One region of the Roseburia sp. 499 genome, then DNA from elsewhere that is predicted to be linked to it. Evidence: predicted binding sites of a transcription regulator. Region 1 holds the regulator's gene; the other holds the start of a gene.
What was found. Region 1 encodes Rex, which represses fermentation and respiration genes when NADH is low (regulators of the CRP and FNR family bind a similar motif). Its sites were predicted from a motif close to ATTGTTAANTANTTAACAAT; they were not measured.

Region 1 (4,443 bases):
TAAAAACGCTGCACCTGCCATATTCTTATGTCCAGCCACAACCAGCACTTTTCCGTAAGTACCTTTATTCGAATAATCACAGCGTTTTGGTACTTTTTCAAAGTCCTGCTGTTCCATTTCATAATTCACAGGCTTTTCTTCCAGAAAGCTTTCAGCAGTGATTCCAATATCCTTTACTTTCACCTCTCCAGAGTAGGTTGCTCCCGGATAAAGTAGCATCCCTAATTTCTGAAAAGCAAAGGTAACCGTCATATCCGCACGAAAAGCAATCCCCATAACTGCTCCTGTATCCGCATGAATTCCAGACGAAATATCTACTGCCACTTTCCATGCATTAAGTTCATTCATCTGTTTCACTATTTCAAAATAACTTCCCTGTAACTCTCTGCTTAATCCAATACCAAAAAGCGCATCCACTACTACATCAAATTTTTCCTGTGGAATCTCTTTTCGCATTTCCATTTCATATGCCCGACAGATTTCCATTTGTTTTGCTGTTTCTACAGACATATTACTCCAATCCCCCAGTATAACCAGAGTAATCTCATATCCTTTCTGCCGCAACAACCTTCCTACTGCCAGTCCATCCCCACCATTATTTCCGGTTCCACAAACCAAAAGCACTTTACTTCCCGGCTGCGTATGCCTTTCAATCTCTTCTGTTACTCCAAGTGCCGCACGCTCCATCAAAACCAATGATGGAACTCCAAAATGTTGAATGGTATTTTTGTCACACATTTTCATCTGTTTGCTGTCTACCAGAATATTCATATACATTCCTCCATGTTTAAAAAGAGACATGCCTTATGCTGCTAAGACTGTCTCTTTTCCTCTTCTTTCTGCGAAGGTTCCTTTTCATATGTCAAATCAAAAATATCTATGATATCGGCACCAAAAATATCATGCATATAGGAATAAATTTCCCTATTCTTATCCTCTACAGTCTGCTTGCGTACTGCCTTCTGCTTTACTTCTTCACGAGTCTGTTCCAACCACTTGCGGATTGCTACGCTTTCTATTTCATTGGCGCGCATTTTTTCATAACAATATTCCATGGTCTCTACCATCAGAGCTTCATTCACTGCATCCAATTCCTTAGGAACTTCATCTAATTCCGCATACGCCCGACGCAATTTTTCATTTATTTCAGAAATCAGTCTTCGATCCTCCCGAAGTTTCCTTGACTCTTGCTCGCGCTCAGCTTCATCCATGTTCGCCATAATATTCTTCATCAGTTTCTCTTTCAGGACCTTTAGGTCCTTAATCTCCTGATGCAACCGCCCCTGTTTTTTCAAGTATTCATTTGCTTTCTTTTCCAATTTGACAACACTTTTCGTTTTTCCATCATCTGAAAAAAGATTGTGCCATTTCTGGTCTAAAATCAATAATGATATCTGCTTGCCTCGAAGCACTGTTTCAAACCCATGATTTATTGCTTTTCTTCCACCCATCTTATCACTTCTTATCTCTTATCTTTGACCTTCCCCTGTTTCGCAATATTGTAGGAAAGTTGCATTAAACTGTCTGTAAGATGCACATTCTCTACCACCACATGTTCCGGAAGTTCCAAATCCAAATGCGCAAAATTCCAGATAGCATTGATTCCATAACTTACCAGCATATTTGCAACCTCACTTGCTTTTGTCTTCGGCATAGTAAGCGCTGCGATATCTACCCGATTATTTTTAAGGAAATCTTCTAATTCATCCATCATACGAATATTAATTCCCCTGACCGATACTCCTTTTAATGCCGGATTCACATCAAATAAACCAATGATAGCAAATCCTCTTTTCTCAAACTTTACATAATTTGCAAGTGCCTGTCCCAGATTACCAGCACCTATTACAATAATATTATGCTTCTGGTCCATGCCCATAATCTTTCCAATTTCATCATACAAATATTTTACATTATAGCCATAACCCTGCTGTCCAAAACCACCAAAATTATTCAAATCCTGACGTATCTGGGAAGCAGTTACTTTCATTCTCGTACTTAGTTCATTGGATGAGATACGCTCTACTCCGTCATCTAGCAAATCCCCTAAATAACGGTAGTACCTAGGCATTCTCCGGATCACTGCCTGTGATATTTCCTTTTCCATTGACGTTCCTCCTAAACTGCATTTCTCCCGTGCATATACTATACTCATTATAATGAATCCTGCCTGGACTGTCAATGTGTTAAAGAATTAACATTCTTTTACATAAGTTCTTCCCATTTTTCATACAGTGCTTCCAATTCCTGTTGGCACTTTGCATATTCTTCATGTACTTCCTGAAGTTTCGCCGAATTAGTTGCAATTTCTTCCTGTGAAAAAGATTCTTCCAATTCGCTGATATGAGCTTCCAGACTTTCAATTTTTTCTTCTGTCCGCTTTCTCTCATTTTCAATTTTTCGAAGTCTTGCCTGTTCCTCTTTCTGCTGTTTCCAATCCAGCTTATTACTACTTTCTGTTTCAGGCTTAACCTCTTTCTCTTTTTCTGTCACATAAATCTTCGTAAGTTCCCGGCACTTTTCCATGTAATAATCATAATTTCCGATATAATTTACAATGGTTTCACCTGTCAGATTCAATATTCTGGTTGCCGTTTTGTTGATAAAATAACGGTCATGAGACACAAAGAACACCGTTCCGGTATAACTATTCAATGCCTGCTCTAGAATCTCCTTAGAAGTAATATCCAAATGGTTCGTAGGCTCATCCAAAATCAAAAAATTAGCCTCAGAAAGCATTAGCTTTGCCAGCGATACTCTTCCCTTTTCACCACCACTTAAATCTGCAATCTGCTTAAATACTTCATCACCGGTAAATAAAAATGCTGCAAGCACATTACGAATCTCCGTATTTGTAAGACTTGGATATGCATCAGAAATTTCCTCTATCAGATTTTTTTCTTTATGAAGTACCTGATGTTCCTGATCATAATAGCCAATGTTTACATTGGTACCAAGTTTTATGGTTCCTGCATCAGCTTCTATCATATCATTAATAATTTTCAATATAGTGGTCTTTCCGGTTCCATTGTCACCAATAAGTGCTACCCGTTCTCCACGCTTTATTTCGAAAGAAATATCAGAGAACAACTGCTGATTTGGATATGCTTTCGCAAGATGTTCTACCGCAAGTACATCATTTCCACTGACAATTCTTGGTTCTAAATGCAAATGAATATCTGTATTCTCCTCAGTTGGCTTTTCCAGACGTTCTATTTTATCCAACATTTTCTCCCGGCTCTCTGCCCGTTTGATGGACTTTTCCCGGTTAAAAGACTTAAGTTTTGCAATAACCTCTTCCTGATGCTTAATCTCACGCTGTTGGTTATAATACTGCTTCAACTGTGCTTCCCGCACTTGCGCGCGTTTTGCTGCATAATCACTGTAATTCCCCTGAAATACCGATACTTTTGTACGGTCCAGTTCCACTACTTTACTGACTACTTTATCCAAAAAATAACGGTCATGGGATACAATCACTACTGCTCCCTTATAATTTAGCAAAAAAGTTTCCAGCCATGCAATAGAATTGATATCCAGATGGTTGGTAGGCTCATCTAATAAAATCACATCCGGTTTTGTCACTAAAAGCTTTCCCAAACACACTCGGGTACGCTGTCCACCAGACAATTCCTGCATATGTTTTCCAAATTCCTCTTCTGAGAATCCTAATCCTTTTAATACACCAACAATCTCACTCTGATAGGAATATCCTCCCAGCATATCAAATTCATGGTTCAGACGGTTATAACTTTCCATGAAATCTTCTAATTCCTGTCCCTGATACTGATTCATTCTACTTTCCATATCGCGAAGTTTTTCTTCCATGGAAATAAGTGCTTTCTTTGCAGAAAGCACTTCATCATAAATCGTATGATTGCCGGATATATCGGGATTCTGCGGTAAATAGCCTATAGTCTTATCTTTTGCTAGGACTACTTCTCCTTCATCCGCAGAAATTTCTCCCATAATAATCCGAAGCAGGGTAGTTTTCCCCGCTCCGTTGATTCCTACAATTGCGGCCTTTTCATTTGCTTCAATGTGAAAAGACGCATGTTGTATGATTTCGTCTGTGCCAAAGGATTTACTGATATTTTGGCAGGCTAAAATCATGTTCGTTTCCTCTTCTTTCTTCTATCTTATAAAGATTTCTCCAATGTTTCACGGATTGCCTTGATAAATCCTTCACTGTTTAATACAGTTGGATTCTCTAAGGTAGTAATCAGCGCAAGGTCTTTTGTCATCTTACCGGATTCAATAGTAGATAAACAAGCCTGCTCTAATTTATCTGCAAATGCACTTAATTCTGGAAGATTATCCAATTCTCCACGTTTTCTCAATGCTCCTGTCCATGCAAAAATAGTTGCTACGGAGTTAGTAGAAGTTTCTTCTCCCTTTAAGTGTTTGTAATAATGACGCTGAACAGTACCATGTGCTGCTTCG
Region 2 (4,443 bases), 990 kb from region 1:
AGGTATAACTTCCGTCAAATGCAAACTGGTTAATTACCATATTTCCATTTTCATCATAAAGACGCAATTCCCCATCAGCTCCTGTAAACCATCCTGAAGCATGTCCAATAGAAACAAACGAAATTCCATTCTCATTCGCATAAGCTTCTGTTGTAGAACCGGTTAATCCGTATATGGTCAATGCAGAAGCACCTTCAAAAATGCTATATCCAAACTCTGTATTAGAAGAGTTCACGGTTGCTTTTCTCAGAGCACTACATCCATAAAATGCTCGTGCTCCTATTGTCTGCATATTTTTCGGTATCACTACCTGCTGTAATGCACTACACCCATAAAAACTCTCATATCCTATACTTGTTAACTTCGTTGGAAATGTTATACTTGTCATAGATGTACATTTATAGAATGCATCTTTTCCTATGCTTGTTACATTAGATGGAATCACAATACTCTTCAGTGATGTACACTCGCGAAATGCATTTTCACCTATACTGGTTACTGTCTCCGGTATTGTAATACTGGTAATATAATTTGCTCCCTGAAACATCTGGTTTGGTATTGTACTCAGTTTTCCACTTATGGTCACTGTCTTTAGACTACTACAATCTTTAAAGATGTCCCATCCTATATCATTCAATATACTGCTTTTTATTTCTACATTATTAAGATTGCTACATCCATAAAATGCTCATGCTCCTATTGTCTGCACATTTTCCGGTATCACTACTTGTTGCAATGTACTACACCCATAAAAACTCTCATATCCTATACTTGTTAACTTCGTTGGAAATGTTATACTTGTCATAGATGTACATTTATAGAATGCATCTTTTCCTATGCTTGTTACATTAGATGGAATCACAATACTCTTCAGTGATGTACACTCGCGAAATGCATTTTCACCTATACTGGTTACTGTCTCCGGTATTGTAATACTGGTAATATAATTTGCTCCCTGAAACATCTGGTTTGGTATTGTACTCAGTTTTCCGCTTATGGTCACTGTCTTTAGACTACTACAATCTTTAAAGATGTCCCATCCTGTATCATTCAATATACTGCTTTTTATTTCTACATTATTAAGATTGCTACATCCATAAAATGCTCGTGCTCCTATTGTCTGCACATTTTCCGGTATCACTACTTGTTGCAATGTACTACACCTATAAAAACTCTCATATCCTATACTTTTTAGCCCTGTTGGGAATGTTACGCTTGTCAAAGAAGTACAATTACAGAATGCATCTCTTCCTATAGTTAATAAATCATTTCCTTCAAAACTAAGACTCGTAATGTTTGTTCCTCTAAATGCTCCATCTGCAATTTCCGTTGCCTTACTCGGAATCACCACTGTTGTTGATGTTCCTGTATAACCAGTAATAATTGTACCATTCCATGTAAAATCACTTTCTGCTGAAGCTGCCAAAGTTGTCTCAACTATTTCTAAGTCACTTATTTCTACCGGATTCTCTGCTTGACTCTCGCTTGCATGCACGGGTAGCTGCATAATTCCTATTCCAAACCCAATACCTAACATCAACATTCCTTTTTTTACTCTCATAAACTTCTCTCCTTTTGTAAGTAATAGTTTTTAATATCAAATACCTTTAAATATCTTGTTACACTCTATAGACGAACTATCAACTCGTAAGGTTTTAAAAATTTTATAAAAATTTATTTTTTTCTATTCCTTACTAATAACCTTATTATAATTATAACGCCATTTTTTTTCTTTTACAATTATCTTTTCTAACCTAACACAAAAACCCCGAAAGCTTACGCTTTCGAGGTCTTCTATGACGTGCGTGAGAAGATTCGAACTCCCGACACCTTGGTCCGTAGCCAAGTGCTCTATCCAGCTGAGCTACACACACATATATTGTATTCCGCTAAAAACTTCATTCATACGGAACGTTTTATATCATACTATATGTTTTTATCTTTGTCAATACTTTTTCATTTTTTTCTAGATTTTCTTTAATAAAAAAATTTATCAATGATAAAATTTCCCGTCTTCTTCCATTGACTTTTCTAGGAATTATGATATATTAAACGTAGTTATACGACTGACGGAAGTGGAATTGACCACAGGAAGTATAACCTTGACTATTAGCCGACCGTCTGGGCAGAAAAGCTACCTGGAATGGGCGGCTTTTCATTTATACTATATTAATTTATGTTTCATTAATATAAGGAGGATTTTTTATGATTCAAAAAGACGCATGGAATGGATTCAAAGGTAGAATCTGGAAAGAAGAAGTAAATACTCGTGATTTCATCCAGAACAATTACACTCCATACGATGGAGACGAATCCTTTTTAGAGGAACCGACTGAGGCAACTAACAAGCTTTGGGGCAAACTACAGGAATTACAAAAAGAAGAACGTGCTAAAGGTGGTGTTCTTGATATGGATACCCATATCGTATCTTCTTTAACATCACATAAACCAGGTTATATCAGCGAAGAATTAAAAGACTTAGAGCAGGTGGTAGGTCTTCAGACTGACAAACCATTAAAAAGAGCTTTCATGCCTTATGGTGGTATCAAGATGGCGGAACAGTCTTGTGAAACCTATGGATACACACCTGATCCTGAACTCCACAAGATTTTTACCGAATACCACAGAACACACAATCAGGCAGTTTTTGATGCCTATACACCAGAAATGAAAAAAGCACGTCATGCGAAGATTATTACCGGACTTCCAGATACTTATGGACGTGGACGTATTGTAGGCGATTATCGTCGTGTTGCTTTATATGGTATTGATTTCTTAGTTGAGCAGAAAGAACACGACCTCGCTTATTGTGGACACGGTGAAATGACTGATGATGTTATCCGCCTTCGTGAAGAAATTGCCATTCAGATTCAATCTTTAAAAGATATGAAAAAAATGGCTGAAAGCTATGGATATGACATTTCTCAGCCTGCAAAAAATGCAAAAGAAGCTGTTCAATGGCTCTACTTCGGTTATCTTGCAGCTATTAAAACACAAAACGGTGCTGCCATGAGTGTTGGACGTATTTCAACATTCTTGGATATTTACATTCAGAGAGATTTAGATAACGGCACTTTAACCGAAAAAGAAGCTCAGGAATTAGTTGATCACATGGTTATGAAATTCCGTATGGTAAAATTTGCACGTATTCCTTCTTATAATGAATTATTCTCCGGTGACCCGGTATGGGCAACTCTGGACATTGCCGGTTTAGGACAGGACGGACGTTCTATGGTTACTAAGACATGTTTCCGTTTCTTGCATACATTAGAAAATATGGGCCCATCCCCTGAACCAAACCTGACCGTATTATATTCCTCCAGATTACCGGAAAACTTCAAGAAATATGCTGCACATATTTCTATTGAAACAAGTTCCATCCAATATGAAAACGATGATGTAATGCGTCCAGTATGGGGCGACGACTATGCTGTTTGCTGTTGTGTATCTGCAACTCAGACTGGTAAAGAAATGCAGTTTTTCGGAGCTCGTGCAAACCTTGCAAAGTGTCTTCTCTACGCAATCAACGGTGGTGTAGATGAGCGTTACAAAACTCAGGTAGGACCTGCATACGCTCCAATCACTTCCGAATATCTTGATTACGATGAAGTAATGGAAAAATATGATGCCATGATGGACTGGTTAGCAGGACTTTATGTTAATACCTTGAATTTAATTCAATATATGCATGACAAATACTACTATGAAGCTGCAGAAATGGCATTAATCGATACTGATGTAAGACGTACTTTCGCAACCGGTATTGCAGGTTTCTCTCATGTAGTAGATTCCCTGTCTGCTATCAAATACGCAAAAGTAAAAACAATCCGTGACGAAAACGGACTTGCAATTGATTATGAAATCGAAGGAGACTTCCCGCGTTACGGAAATGATGATGACCGTGCAGATGACATTGCAGTATGGCTGTTAAAAACTTTCATGAAAAAATTAGAGAAGTTCCACACTTATCGTGACTCTGAACCTACTACTTCTATTCTTACCATTACTTCTAATGTTGTTTATGGTAAGGCAACCGGAGCACTTCCAGACGGAAGACCTGCAGGCGAACCATTATCCCCAGGTGCAAACCCAAGCTATGGTGCAGAAAAGAACGGTCTTCTTGCTTCTCTAAACTCTGTAACTAAGCTTCCTTATGAATATGCGTTAGATGGAATTTCCAATACGCAGACCATTCATCCGGATGCAATTGGCCATAATCCAGAAGAACGTATTACAAACCTTGTAAACGTTCTAGACGGATACTTTGACCAGGGAGCTCATCACCTGAATGTAAACGTATTCGGAATTGACAAATTAAAGGATGCTATGGAACATCCTGAGAAACCGGAGTATGCAAACTTTACTATTCGTGTTTCCGGTTATGCTGTAAAATTCATTGACTTGACACGTGAACAGCAGTTAGACGTAATTGCACGTTCCTGC

Region 2: a site for Rex is predicted at 1,942-1,961, ahead of pflB (formate C-acetyltransferase). Genes of this name have one in related genera too.

The regions. Positions count from the first base shown of each region.
Region 1 is NZ_CP135164.1:1,581,101-1,585,543, forward strand. It holds gene BIV20_RS07925 (NAD(P)H-hydrate dehydratase) at 1-771, opposite strand, end outside; gene BIV20_RS07930 (hypothetical protein) at 813-1,451, opposite strand; gene BIV20_RS07935 (redox-sensing transcriptional repressor Rex) at 1,463-2,107, opposite strand; gene abc-f (ribosomal protection-like ABC-F family protein) at 2,206-4,113, opposite strand; gene BIV20_RS07945 (NADP-dependent isocitrate dehydrogenase) at 4,140-4,443, opposite strand, start outside.
Region 2 is NZ_CP135164.1:2,573,989-2,578,431, forward strand. It holds partial or broken gene BIV20_RS12660 (leucine-rich repeat protein) at 1-676, opposite strand, end outside; gene BIV20_RS12665 (leucine-rich repeat domain-containing protein) at 689-1,561, opposite strand; tRNA gene BIV20_RS12670 (tRNA-Arg) at 1,801-1,874, opposite strand; ZMP/ZTP riboswitch at 2,053-2,134, shown strand; gene pflB (formate C-acetyltransferase) at 2,206-4,443, shown strand, end outside.